One region of the Streptomyces sp. NPDC057616 genome, then DNA from elsewhere that is predicted to be linked to it. Evidence: riboswitches for the same ligand, from Rfam matches in the RefSeq annotation. Region 1 holds a riboswitch; each other region holds the start of a gene.
The links. A riboswitch is a leader RNA that binds a small molecule or an ion and turns the genes downstream of it on or off. The one in region 1 is predicted to bind thiamine pyrophosphate.
Positions count from the first base shown of each region.

Region 2: another riboswitch for thiamine pyrophosphate. It lies ahead of ACFU97_RS30900 (thiamine ABC transporter substrate binding subunit); the one in region 1 lies ahead of thiO (glycine oxidase ThiO).
Region 3: another riboswitch for thiamine pyrophosphate. It lies ahead of thiC (phosphomethylpyrimidine synthase ThiC); the one in region 1 lies ahead of thiO (glycine oxidase ThiO).

Region 1 covers NZ_JBHVGU010000048.1:43,537-48,051, forward strand. Annotated here, with positions in the region: gene ACFU97_RS39965 (thiazole synthase) at 1-599, opposite strand, end outside; gene thiS (sulfur carrier protein ThiS) at 603-803, opposite strand; gene thiO (glycine oxidase ThiO) at 800-1,954, opposite strand; TPP riboswitch at 1,952-2,063, opposite strand; gene ACFU97_RS39980 (hypothetical protein) at 2,117-2,458, shown strand; gene ACFU97_RS39985 (NAD(P)/FAD-dependent oxidoreductase) at 2,504-3,745, shown strand; gene ACFU97_RS39990 (Rv2175c family DNA-binding protein) at 3,812-4,177, shown strand; gene thiE (thiamine phosphate synthase) at 4,318-4,515, shown strand, end outside.
Region 2 covers NZ_JBHVGU010000028.1:69,243-73,757, forward strand. Annotated here, with positions in the region: gene ACFU97_RS30895 (ABC transporter permease) at 1-1,555, opposite strand, end outside; gene ACFU97_RS30900 (thiamine ABC transporter substrate binding subunit) at 1,600-2,679, opposite strand; TPP riboswitch at 2,767-2,874, opposite strand; gene rlmN (23S rRNA (adenine(2503)-C(2))-methyltransferase RlmN) at 2,910-4,016, opposite strand; gene ACFU97_RS30910 (hypothetical protein) at 4,466-4,515, shown strand, end outside.
Region 3 covers NZ_JBHVGU010000017.1:126,428-130,942, forward strand. Annotated here, with positions in the region: gene ACFU97_RS22500 (hypothetical protein) at 1-786, shown strand, start outside; gene thiC (phosphomethylpyrimidine synthase ThiC) at 1,111-2,925, opposite strand; TPP riboswitch at 2,918-3,107, opposite strand; gene ACFU97_RS22510 (YibE/F family protein) at 3,178-4,515, shown strand, end outside.

The DNA of each region.
Region 1 (4,515 bases):
CCCAGCTCCATCGCGAGCGCCGCGTCCGAGGCCGTACCGGCGCCCGCGTCCAGGATCACCGGCACGCACGCGTGCTCGGTGATCAGCTGGAAGTTGTGCGGGTTGCGGATGCCGAGACCGGAGCCGATGGGCGAGCCGAGCGGCATGATCGCCGCGCAGCCGGCGTCCTCCAGCTTCCGGGCGAGGACGGGGTCGTCGTTGGTGTACGGCAGCACGGTGAAGCCGTCGTCGACCAGGGTCTCGGCGGCGTCGAGCAGCTCGATCGGATCGGGCAGCAGGGTGCGCTCGTCGGCGATCACCTCGAGCTTGACCAGATCGGTGCCGAGGGCCTCGCGCGCCAGCCGCGCGGTCAGCACCGCCTCCCCGGCGGTGAAGCAGCCGGCCGTGTTCGGCAGTACCCGGATGCCGAGCCGGTCCAGGACGGAGAGCACCGAGCCGTGCACCGAGGGGTCCACGCGCCGCATCGCGACCGTGGTCAGCTCCGTGCCGGACGCCACCAGCGCCCGCTCCAGCACGTCGAGGCTCGGGGCACCGCCGGTACCCATGATCAGGCGGGACGTGAAGGACGTACCGCCGAGGGCGAAGGGATCGTCGGCCATGGGTCAGCCTCCTTGGACGGCGGTGAGGACCTCGACGCGGTCCCCGTCGGAGAGGGGCGTCGCCGGCCACTGCGCGCGCGGGACGACGGTTTCGTTGAGGGCGGCGGCCACGCCGGAGGGGGCCGGGGTCAGCGTCCGCACGACGGTGTCGAGAGCGGTGCCGGAAGCGAACTCCCGGGGCTCCCCGTTGACGGAGATGTTCATACGGGCTGCTCCACGCGCGCGAAGCGCCTCGGGGTGAACGGGCGGGCCTCGTCCGGCAGTTCACCGGTGGTCAGGACGTGCGCCATGGCGTCGCCGGTGACCGGCGTGAGCAGCACGCCGTTGCGGTGGTGCCCGGTGGCCAGCAGGAGCCCGGGCAGCTGCGTCGGGCCGAGCAGGGGCGCGTTGTCGGGGGAGCCCGGGCGCAGACCCGCGCGCGTCTCCGTCAGCGGCAGCTCGGTGATGCCGGGGACCAGTTCGTGCGCGTCGCGCAGCAGCTCGTAGACCCCGCCCGCGGTGACCGTCGTGTCCCAGCCGAGCTCCTCGGTGGTCGCGCCGATCACCAGCTCGCCGTTCTCGCGCGGCACCAGGTAGACCTGGCTGCCGCGCACCACCGCGCGCACGGTGCGGCTCAGGAAGGGCGCGAACCGCCGCGGCACGGTCAGCCGCAGCACCTGCCCCTTCACCGGCCGCACTGGCGGCAGCACGTCGTCGGGGACACCGGGGAGCCGCCCGCTGAGGCTGCCGGCGGCCAGCACCACCTGGCCCGCGCCCAGTTCGGTGCCGTCCGCCGTGGTGACACCGCGGGCCCGGTCGCCCGCGACGTGGAAGCGCTCGGCCCACTGGCGGTGGAAGACCACGCCCGCGTGCTCGCACGCGGCGACCAGCGCGCGTGCCAGCCGCCGCGGGTCGATCTGGTGGTCGCCGTCGACCCGGAGCCCGCCGCGCACGCCCGGCGCGAGCATCGGCTCCAGGCGCCGGCAGTCGCGGCCCGACAGCCACTCCGACTCCAGCCCCGACTCCCGCTGCAGGGCGTGCAGTTCGCGCAGATGGGCGCGGTCGTCGGCGTCCAGCGCGACGGCGAGGGTGCCGCACCGGCGGTAGCCGAGGTCGTGGCCGGTGAGCTCGGTCAGCTCGGCCGCGAACTCCGGATAGCGGCGGGCCGAGGCGAGGTTCAGGCCGAGCAGGGTCTGCTCGCCGTAGTGCAGTTCGGTGACCGCGGCGAGCATCCCGGCGGCCACCTGCGCGGCACCGCCCCCCGGTTCGGGATCCACGAGGGCCGTGGCGAACCCGCGCTGCGCGGCGCGCCAGGCCGTGACCAGGCCGATGATTCCGCCCCCGACGACGAGGACGTCCGACATACGTGACGGCATGGGCGTCCAGCCCCTCCCTTCGCCGGCATGACCCGGATCAGGTTCGTACGGTCGGAGGCCGCCAGCCTCCCTCTCAGCCCGGTGCGTCCGGGCTCCCGCGAGTGCTTGTACGTTGGCCACCCTAGCCCGACCCTCCGCGCCTCTGTAAGGGAGCCTCCCGCCATGCCCCGCTCGCTGGACGGACTCGTCCTCGCCCCTGTCGCCGACCAGGCCCCAGGTCAGGTGGGTACGCGGACCCGGTTCACGTACCACGAGAAGGACGGCGAGATCTGGGCCGCGTACGCGGGCGGGGACGTCGTACGGGGCCATCTGGTGGGTACCCGGGACGGCGACCGGCTGGACTTCCGGTACGTGCAGCTCAAGCGCGACGGGACGACGTCCTCGGGGCACTGCGTGTCCACGGTGGTGGAGCTGCCGGACGGGCGCGTGCGGCTGGAGGAGACCTGGGAGTGGGAGTCGCAGAGCGGCAGCGGCACCAGCGTTGTGGAGCAGGTCACTGAGTGAGCACGACTGCTGACTGACATTTTGTCAGTTGGCTAGGGTGATCAGGTGAGCGAGCAGACGCAGGAGACGGGTGGATCGCCCTCGCGGCGCGTGGTCGTGGTGGGTGCGGGCATGGCCGGTGTGCAGTCCGCGGTGGCGCTGCGCGAGCAGGGCTTCACCGGCCGCGTGACCCTGATCGGCGCCGAGCCCCACCAGCCCTACGACCGGCCCCCGCTCTCCAAGGCCGTCCTGCTCGGCAAGTCCGAGGGCTCCGCCTTCGACGTCGACTTCGAGGCGCTCGGCATCGAGCTTCAGCTCGGGTGCGAGGTGCTGGGCCTGCGCCCCGCCGAGCACGAGCTGGACACCGAGGCCGGTCCCGTCCGGTACGACGTCCTCGTGCTCGCCACCGGTGCCGAACCGATTCGGCTGCCGGGCGCCGAGGGCGTCCCCGGCGTACATCTGCTGCGCACCCTGGACGACGCCGAGCGGCTGCGGCCCGTCCTCGCCCGGCAGCACGACATCGTGGTGGTCGGCGCGGGCTGGATCGGCGCCGAGTTCGCCACGGCCGCACGCGAGGCGGGCTGCGCGGTGACCGTCGTCGAGGCGGCGGACCGGCCGCTCGCCGGCGCCCTGCCCGCCGAGGTGGCCGCGCCGATGGCCCGCTGGTACGCCGACGCCGGTGTCGAACTGCGCACCCACGCGCGCGTGGAGCGCGTCGAGCCCGGCGCGGTCGTCCTCGACGACGGCTCGCGGCTGCCCGCGGGCGCGGTCGTGGTCGGCATCGGCGCCCGCCCCGCCACGGCCTGGCTGAGCGGCTCCGGCATCGAGCTCGGCAGGCACCACGAGGTCGTCGCCGACGCCCATCTGCGCACCTCGGCACCGGACGTCTACGCCGTCGGCGACTGCGCCTCCTTCCCGTCGGGGCGCTACGGCGAGCGCCTGCTCGTCCACCACTGGGACAACGCCCTCCAGGGGCCGCGGACGGTCGCCGAGAACATCGTCGGCGGCAGCACCGGGGTGCCGCCGGCCGTCTACGACCCCGTCCCGTACTTCTGGTCCGAGCAGTTCGGCCGTTTCGTCCAGTACGCCGGTCACCACGCCTCCGCCGACACGACCCTGTGGCGCGGCGACCCGGCCGGGCCCGCCTGGTCCGTCTGCTGGCTGCGCGAGGGCCGTCTGGTCGGCCTGCTCGCGGTCGGCCGGCCCCGGGACCTGGCGCAGGGCAGACGGCTGATCGAGGCCGGCACACCGATGGACGCCGAGCGCATCGGCGACCCGGCCCGGCCCCTGAAGGCCGCCACGGCGTAACGCGCGACCCCCGGGTCGGGCCAGCCTGGCTTCCGACTGTCAGTGCGGGATGGCAGGCTTGATTCCGTGACCGAGATTGACGCAAAGATCGATGCTCTCGTCCCCGCCTGGCTCACCCTCCCCGACATCGCAGAGATGCTCGATGTCGAGGTGACGCGAGTGCGGCAGCTGGTCAAGGAGGGCCAGCTCATCGCCGTACGCCGTGGTGAGAACCGCGCACTGCACGTCCCCGCCGCCTTCATCGACGGGAACAAGGTCGTCAAGGGCCTCAGCGGCACCCTGACGCTCCTGCGCGACGACGGCTTCACGGACGAGGAGATGCTCGAGTGGCTCTTCACTCCCGACGAGAGCCTGCCGGGCACCCCCGCCCAGGCCCTCAGCGAGAATCGAGGCACGGAGGTGAAGCGCCGCGCCCAGGCGCTCGCCGTCTGAGCCGAACTCGCTGATCCGAACACCGTCCGGCGTACGGGCCGGGGTCCGCGCGGGCCGCGGCCGTGGTTCACTGCGGCCGCAGCACCGAAGCTTCCCGCGGGCTCGCGGCCCGTACGCCACCGACAACGGGGGACACCCACATGCCCGGCACCGCAGCCACCGCACGCGCCCGCCTCGCCGACGCCCGCGTCTACCTCTGCACGGACGCGCGCAGGCGCCAGGGTGATCTGCCGCAGTTCCTGGACGCCGTGCTGGCGGGCGGTGTCGACATCGTGCAGCTGCGCGACAAGGGCATGGAGGCCGGCGAGGAGCTGGAGCACCTCGAGGTCTTCGCCGAC
Region 2 (4,515 bases), on a different contig from region 1:
GGGCCACCGCGCACACCACCATCAGAATCGTCGAAAGGGCCATCGCCTGGCCGTAGTTGAGCTCTCCCGGGCGCCCCAGCAGCCGCGCCACGGCGACCGGCAGCGTCGGATTGTCGGGGCGCGCGATGAAGACGGTCGCGCCGAACTCCCCCAGCGACACGGCGAACGCGAATCCCGCCGCGACCAGCAACGCCCGCCGCACCAGGGGCAGATCGACCTCCCGCCACACCCGCCACGGCGACGCCCCGAGCACGGCGGCAGCCTCCCGCAGCCGCGCGTCCACGGCCCGCAGCACCGGCAGCATGGTCCGCACGACGAAGGGGACGCCCACCAGCGCCTGCGCGAGCGGCACCAGGATCCAGGAGGAGCGCAGGTCGAGCGGCGGCTTGTCGAGGGCGATCAGGAAGCCGAAGCCGACCGTCACCGCGGACACGCCCAGCGGCAGCATCAGCAGCGCGTCGAAGCCGCGCACCAGCCGGCCCGCGTCCCGGCGGGCGAGGGCCGCGGCGGCCAGGGCGCCGATCAGCACGGCGACGGCGGTGGCGGCGGCCGCGTACTGCAGGGAGTTGCCGATCGCCTCGATCGGCGGGACGAGGAAGGTGCCGCCGTCGTCGCGGGTCAGCGACCGGTAGTAGCCGAAGTCCGGGGCGCCCAGCGACCGTTGCACCAGCACGGCGAGCGGCAGCACGAGCAGCACGGCGACGGTGGCCAGGACGCCGGCGAGCAGCCCCCACTCCCGGGCCCCGCGCGGCCGTCGCGCGGTCACGGACGCGTCGACGAGCCGCAGGGCCGTCTCGCGCCGCCGTACGGTCCAGGCGTGCACCGCGAGGATCACGCCCACCGCCAGGAACTGGACGATGGTGAGCACCGCGGCGGTGGAGAGGTCGAAGATCTCGGACGTCTGCCGGTAGATCTCCACCTCGAGCGTGGAGAAGGTGGGCCCGCCCAGGATCTGCACCACGCCGAAGGAGGTGAAGGTGAAGAGGAAGACCATCAGCGCTGCCGCGGCGACGGCGGGCGCGAGCGCGGGCAGCGTCACCCTCCGCCAGGCCCGCAGCGGCGAGGCGCCCAGCATCCGCGCGGCCTCCTCCTGCCGCGGGTCGAGCTGGCTCCACAGGCCGCCGACGGTCCGTACGACGACGGCGTAGTTGAAGAAGACGTGCGCGAGCAGGATGGCCCACACGGTGGTGTCGAGCCGTACGCCCCACCACTCGTCGAGCAGTCCCCCGCGTCCGACGAGCGCGAGGAAGGCCGTACCGACCACGACCGTCGGCAGGACGAACGGGACGGTGACGACGGCCCGCAGCACCTGCTTGCCGGGGAAGTCGAAGCGCGCGAAGACGTAGGCGCCGGGGAGCGCGATCAGCAGCGTGAGCGCGGTCGAGGCAAGCGCCTGCCAGGTGGTGAACCACAGGACGTGCCGGATGTCGGACTGGGTGACGACGTCCGCGATCCGGCCGAACTGCCAGGCCCCGTCGACCTTGAGCCCGCGCGCCACGATCGCGGCCACGGGCCAGGCGAAGAACAGCGCGAAGAACGCGACGGGCACGGCCATGAGGCCGAGCCGCGCCGCGCTCCCCGAGCGACGGCCGCGGACGGCTACTTCAGTACGAGTGACGTCCACGACTTGACCCACTGGTCACGGTTCTCGGCGATCTTGCCGGGCGCCATCTTCTCCGGGTCCCCGGCCGGCTGCCCGAACTTCTGGAACTCGGCCGGGACCTGCGCGGCCTCCCGCACCGGGTAGACGAACATGTTCAGCGGCATGTCGTCCTGGAACTCCTTGGTGACCAGGAAGTCCAGGAGCGCCTTGCCGCCCTTGGCGTTCTTGGCGTTGCTGAGCAGACCCGCGTACTCGATCTGCCGGAAGCAGGTGCCGTACGACGTCCCGGTCGGCGCCGTCTTCGGCTTCGGGTCGGCGTAGATGACCTCGGCGGGCGGCGAGGAGGCGTAGGAGACGACGAGCGGCCGGTCGCCCTTGGCCTTCTTGCCGCCGGCGGAGCCGGAGAACTCCTCGTTGTAGGCCTGCTCCCAGCCGTCGACGACCTTCACGCCGTTGGCCTTGAGCTTCTTCCAGTAGCCCTGCCAGCCCGCGTCGCCGTACTTCGCGGCGGTGCCGAGCAGGAAACCGAGGCCGGGCGAGGAGGTGGCGGCGTTCTCGGTGACGAGGAGGTTCTTGTACTGGGGCTTGACCAGGTCGTCGAACGACTGCGGCGGCGTCAGCCTGTGCTTGCTGAAGTACGCCTTGTCGTAGTTGACGCAGATGTCGCCGGAGTCGATGGGCGTGACCCGGTGCTTGGCCTGGTCGACCCGGAACTCCGGCAGGATCATGTCGGAGCCCTTGGCCTCGTACGACTGGAAGAGGCCGTTGTCGAGCGCCCGCGAGAGCAGGGTGTTGTCGACGCCGAAGAAGACGTCGCCCTGCGGGTCGTCCTTGGTGAGGATGGCCTTGTTGACGGCCTGACCGGCGTCGCCGTCCTTGAGGACGTGCACCTTGTAGCCGGACTGCTTCTCGAAGTCGGCGAGCACGCTCTTCGAGACGGCCCACGAGTCGTGGCTGACGAGGGTGACGGACTTGGAGCCGGCGGACCCGCCGCCGCCGGACGAGGACCCGCACGCGGAGAGGGTCACGAGTCCCAGCCCGACGACCAGCGCCGCGAGCTTCCTGTTGTTGTTCACCGAATTCCTCCTGGCTGACCAGGAAGAGACGCGGCCCTGCCCGGGACCGGCGGACAGGGCCGACGGCTCCCGGGCAGGGCGCAACAGCTTGAGTGATCACCGAACTTCCTACCCAGAATGACCTGGGCAAGGTTCAGAGGGTCTGCGGCCCGGTTGCCGCACTCTCAGCGCTGTGGCGCTCCCCTGTCGGAATATGCAGATGTGTGTACGGGTGTTCGTACCGGCTCAGGTTACCGCTCGGTGGCCGCGAGCTGACCGCAGGCCCCGTCGATCTCCTGCCCACGGGTGTCCCGGACGGTCACCGGTACACCGTGTGCGGCGATGGCCTCGACGAAGGCCTTCTCGTCCTCGGGCCGGGAGGCGGTCCACTTCGAACCGGGCGTCGGGTTGAGCGGAATGAGATTGACGTGCACGGGCTTGCCCCGCAGCAGCCTCCCGAGCCGGTCTCCCCGCCACGCCTGATCATTGATGTCGCGAATGAGCGCGTACTCGATGCTCAGCCTGCGCCCGCTCTTCTCGACGTACTCGAACCCGGCGTCGAGGACCTCGCGCACCTTCCACCGTGTGTTCACGGGGACGAGGGTGTCGCGCAGCTCGTCGTCGGGGGCGTGCAGCGAGATCGCCAGCCGGCACTTCAGGCCCTCGTCGGCGAACCGGTGGATGGCCGGCACGAGCCCGACGGTCGACACGGTGATGCCGCGCTGGGACAGCCCCAGCCCGTCCGGGGCGGGGTCGGTGAGGGCCCGGATGGCCGTGATGACCCGCTTGTAGTTGGCGAGGGGCTCGCCCATGCCCATGAAGACGATGTTGGACAGCCGGGCCGGCCCGCCGGGCACCTCGCCGTCCCGCAGCGCGCGCATCCCGTCCACGATCTGGTGGACGATCTCCGCGGCGGAGAGATTACGGTCCAGCCCCGCCTGCCCGGTGGCGCAGAACGGGCAGTTCATCCCGCATCCGGCCTGCGAGCTGATGCACATGGTGACCCGGTCCGGGTACCGCATCAGCACGGACTCGACGAGCGTCCCGTCGAACAGCCGCCACAGGGTCTTGCGGGTGGTGCCCTGGTCGGTCGACAGATGCCGTACGACGGACATCAGGTCCGGCAGCAGAGCCTCCTGCAGCCGACTGCGCGAGCCGGCCGGGATGTCGGTCCACTCCGCCGGGTCGTGCGCGTACCGCGCGAAGTAGTGCTGCGAGAGCTGCTTGGCGCGAAACGGCTTCTCCCCGATCTCGGCAACCGCCTCCTTGCGCTCGGCAGGCGAAAGATCGGCAAGATGCCGCGGCGGCTTCTTGGCTCCGCGGGGGGCTACGAAAGTGAGTTCTCCGGGCTTTGGCATGGCTGTACCAGTGTCGCAGACGAACGGTGGTGACCTGGGGCCGTCGCCTGGGACGCCTGTCACTCCCGTTCGCCATTGGTCGGCTCACCCGAAGGGTCTGGCCAGCTGGCATCGCTGCCGCCAGTCGAGGTGACGGAGGGTGCGCCATGGCCATCGGCCGCAAGGGTTCGCGACGCATCGTCGTCGACGGCACGGTCTCCCACTGGCGCCTGCGCCGCCGGCCTACGTACGACCAGGCTCTCTGCAGGCCGTGCACGTACACGGTGCAGCACGCGGACACCCCGGCGCCGAGCGTTGCGGTGCTGCCCAAAGACGTCGCCGCAGCCATCTCGTCGGCCCTCCGCCGGGGCTGGCAGCCGACGTGTCCGGGCTCGCCGTTTCGCCTGGACCAGGTCGGGCCCCGGTAGGGATCTAGTCGGCGGGCCGCCACGCCGCTACAGTCCCTCGCCATGATCTCCGACAGCCGGCCGGCGCCGGACGCGACCCTGTTGCGGTACGG
Region 3 (4,515 bases), on a different contig from region 1:
TCCGCCCCACACCGCCCGGAACTGGCCGCTGTCGGACAGCGGCTCAACGCCGAACAGCTGCGCACCATGGCGCTCAACGCCTCCGCGCTCATCACGGCGGCCGCGGCGACCGAGTACCAGCACTACGTGAAGGTGCGCGAGGAACTGCGCCAGCCGGCGTCGTCCACCCCGTCGCCCACCCGCGAAGCGGGCTCCTCGGAGCCCGGCGGGCCGGCGATGGGGCTCGCCACCACCCTCGGCGAGGCCGCCGAGACGGCCGGCGCGGGCGCCGTCGCCGTCGCCGCCGTCCTCACGCCGGTCCTTGCCGGAACAGCAGCGGTGATCTTCCTGCTCGTCGGCTACGTCATCCGGTCGCTCGACCCCGGCCAGGTCTTCGGCAAGACCTTGATCACCGCCGGCTGGGTGTTCGGCGTCCTGACCGCGGCCGCGATCCTGGTCGCCGCCGTCGGCCTGCTGCTCACGGCTCTGCGCAACAGGCCGTCGCTCGAGGACGGGCCGTACGGCGAACTGCGCGGGGACGTGGCCCTGGCCAGGGAAGCCTGGCGCGAGGCACTCCTGGAGCGCGGCATCATGCCGTTCCTCAGGGAGGCACTCGCCGACCCGGGCGCCGCCGCGGCCCTGCACAGCACCACACCGCGGACGCCGACCAGCCGTATGCCGAGCCTGGGCTACGACCGCCCCGGCTTCAGCAGCCCGGACGACGGCTCCGGCGGATCACGCCCGAGCTTCTCGAGCCCGGACTACACCAGCCCGGACTTCGGAGGCCCGGAACACCAGCCGGAGTGAGCGCCGGCTTGCGCCCTCCGCATCGGAGCGGCCCGTGGGGGCCGGCCGGGGGAGCGCAAGCCGAACACCCCTTTCGCCACGCCCTCTTCGGTCTGCTCGCACCGTGTCAGCCGGGCGGACCGTCCAGGTCGGACCCCTCGTGCACGACGTCGTGGGCGATGTCCACGAGGGGGAGGTTGTGGTGAAGGCGTAGGCGCGCAGGCGCTCGAAGGCGCCACCGGGCGAGATGTTCAGCCGCATGCGCGACGTCGGTGCATGCAAGTCGACGGGCGGCGCACGCCGGAACCCTCCTCAAGGGCTCCGGCGCACACGCGGCGCTCGCCGTCAGTCGGCGATCGGCAGATACACCCGGTTCCCAGCGGCGGCGAACTCCTTCGACTTCTCCGCCATGCCCGCCTCGATCTCGTCCCGGTTCCCGCCGTGCTCACGGCGGATGTCCTGGGAGATCTTCATCGAGCAGAACTTCGGCCCGCACATCGAGCAGAAGTGGGCGGTCTTGGCCGGCTCGGCGGGCAGGGTCTCGTCGTGGAACTCCCTTGCCGTGTCCGGGTCCAGGGCGAGGTTGAACTGGTCCTCCCACCGGAACTCGAAGCGGGCGTCGGACAGCGCGTCGTCCCAGTCCTGGGCACCGGGGTGCCCCTTGGCGAGGTCGGCCGCGTGGGCGGCGATCTTGTAGGTGATCACGCCCGTCTTCACATCGTCGCGGTTGGGCAGGCCCAGGTGCTCCTTGGGCGTGACGTAGCAGAGCATCGCCGTGCCCCACCAGGCGATCATCGCGGCACCGATGCCGGAGGTGATGTGGTCGTACGCCGGCGCGACGTCCGTGGTCAGCGGGCCGAGCGTGTAGAACGGAGCCTCCTCGCAGATCTCCTGCTGAAGGTCGATGTTCTCCTTGATCTTGTGCATCGGGACGTGCCCCGGGCCCTCGATCATGGTCTGTACGTTGAAGCGCTTGGCGATCGTGTTGAGTTCCCCGAGCGTGCGCAACTCGGCGAACTGTGCCTCGTCGTTGGCGTCCGCGATCGAACCCGGCCTCAGGCCGTCGCCCAGCGAGTACGTGACGTCGTAGGCGGCGAGGATCTCGCAGAGCTCCTCGAAGTTCTCGTACAGGAACGACTCCTTGTGGTGCGCGAGGCACCAGGCGGCCATGATCGAGCCGCCGCGCGAGACGATGCCGGTCTTGCGGTTCGCGGTGAGCGGGACGTACGGCAGCCGCACACCCGCGTGGACCGTCATGTAGTCCACACCCTGCTCGGCCTGCTCGATGACGGTGTCCTTGTAGATCTCCCAGGTCAGCTCCTCGGCCCGGCCGTCGACCTTCTCCAGGGCCTGGTAGAGCGGCACGGTGCCGATGGGCACGGGGGAGTTGCGAAGCACCCATTCACGGGTCGTGTGGATGTTGCGGCCGGTGGACAGATCCATGACCGTGTCGGCGCCCCAGCGGGTCGCCCAGGTCATCTTCTCGACCTCCTCCTCGATGGAGGACGTCACCGCGGAGTTGCCGATGTTGGCGTTGACCTTCACCAGGAACCTCTTGCCGATGATCATCGGCTCGATCTCCGGGTGGTTGACGTTGGCCGGCAGCACCGCGCGGCCCGCCGCGATCTCCTCGCGGACCACCTCGGGCGCCACGTTCTCCCTCAGCGCCACGAACTCCATCTCGGGCGTGATCTCGCCCCGGCGTGCGTAGGCGAGCTGGGTGACCGGCATCCTCTCGCGCCCTCGCCGCGGCTGGCGCGGGCGTCCGGGGAAGACCGCGTCGAGGTTGCGCAGCCCGCCACGCGGCGAGGTGTGCTTGATGCCGTCGTCCTCGGGGCGGACGGGGCGGCCCGCGTACTCCTCGGTGTCTCCGCGGGCGACGATCCAGTTCTCCCGCAACGGGGCGAGCCCCCTGCGGACATCGGTGTGGGTGAGCGGATCGGTGTACGGGCCGGAGGTGTCGTACAGCGTGACCGACTGCCCGTTGGTGAGGTGCACCTGACGGACCGGCACCCGCAGATCGGGGCGTGAGCCCTCGACATACGCCTTGTGCCAGCCGATGGACTTCCCGGCCTCCGAGGACTGTTCACCGGACTGTTCGCCCGGAATGGACAGTTCGTCCTGGTTGGAGGCAGGCGTGCGTGCGTCCTTGTTGGTCATGAGACCTACTCCCTACGCCGGCATTACCCGGTAACAGGTTCGGCGGTCGACGCAGCGATATCCGTCTGTCGACGTCTCGTTGGGGCCATCACCCGACTTCGGTGATGTTCCACGTGAAACATCGCAGGGACGGAGGTCAGCGCCCTCTCAGCCCGGTGCTCCGAGCTCCCGCGTGTGCAAAGGTGTCTCCACGCTAGCGTCAATTCCGGCGAGCTGAACAGGGGGCCCCGGCGTTCTTGCAATGATCGGGCGGTGACCACGACACGCCAGCACCCGTACCCACCCCCCGAGCCGCGCCCTGAGCACACCTCCCACAGCGGCCAGGAACACGGTCACGGTGCAGGCCATGGACACGGTCACGGGCAGCGCGCCAATGCCGCTGCCGGCCACGGTCACTCGCACAGCCACGGTCCTGCGGCGCCCGTCTCCAAGCACCTGCGCAAGGTCATCGCGGCGGTGCTCATCCCGTTCACCGCGGCCGTGGTGGTCGGGCTCGTGGTGCTGTGGCCCGGCGGCGCACCGGCCCATCAGCGTTCCGGCGTGGGCTTCGACCGGCAGACCCAGCAGGCGACGGTCGCCAAGGTCGTGAACGTGGACTGCAAGTCGGTGAACGCCTCCGGCCAGGCCGCGTCGGGCAACGCCTCCGGCGCCGCGAGCTCCTCCGCCCAGCAGCCGGAGAAGGGCACCTGCAAGAAGGCGACGATCCGCGTCGACACCGGCAAGGACAAGGGCCGCACGTTCACCGAGATCGTGCAACCGGACCAGTCACGGCAGCTGCACGAGGGCGAGAAGGTCGTGGCCGCCTACGAGCCGTCCGCCCCGAGGGACCTGCAGTACTCGGTGACCGACGTCAACCGGCGGTTCCCCATGGCGCTGCTCGCCGGCATCTTCGCGCTCGCCGTCGTGGTGGTGGGCCGTCTGCGCGGGGTCATGGCGCTGGTCGCGCTGGCCGTCAGCTTCATGGTGCTGACCTTCTTCATCCTGCCCGCGATCCTGCAGGGCTCGAACCCGCTGCTCGTGGCGGTGGTCGGGTCGAGCGCCATCATGCTGCTCGCCCTCTACATGTGCCACGGCCTGTCCGCCCGTACCTCCGTGGCGGTGCTCGGCACGCTGCTCTCCCTCGCGCTGATCGGCCTGCTCGGCTCCGGATTCATCGGCTGGGCGGCGCTGACCGGCAACACGGACGACAGCACCGGCCTGATCCACGGCCTGTACCCGTCGATCGACATGAGCGGTCTGCTGCTCGCGGGCGTCATCATCGGCTCGCTCGGCGTCCTCGACGACGTGACGGTCACCCAGACCTCGGCGGTCTGGGAGCTGCACGAGGCGAACCCGTCGATGGGCCGGCGGGAGCTGTACCGGGCCGGCATCCGCATCGGCCGGGACCACATCGCGTCCGTGGTCAACACCCTCGTCCTCGCCTACGCGGGCGCCGCCCTGCCGTTGCTGCTGCTCTTCTCCATCGCGCAGAGCGGCGTGGGGACGGTCGCCAACAGCGAGCTGGTGGCCGAGGAGATCGTGCGCACGCTGGTGGGCTCGATCGGCCTGGTCGCCTCGGTCCCGGTGACGACGCTGCTCGCGGCCCTGGTG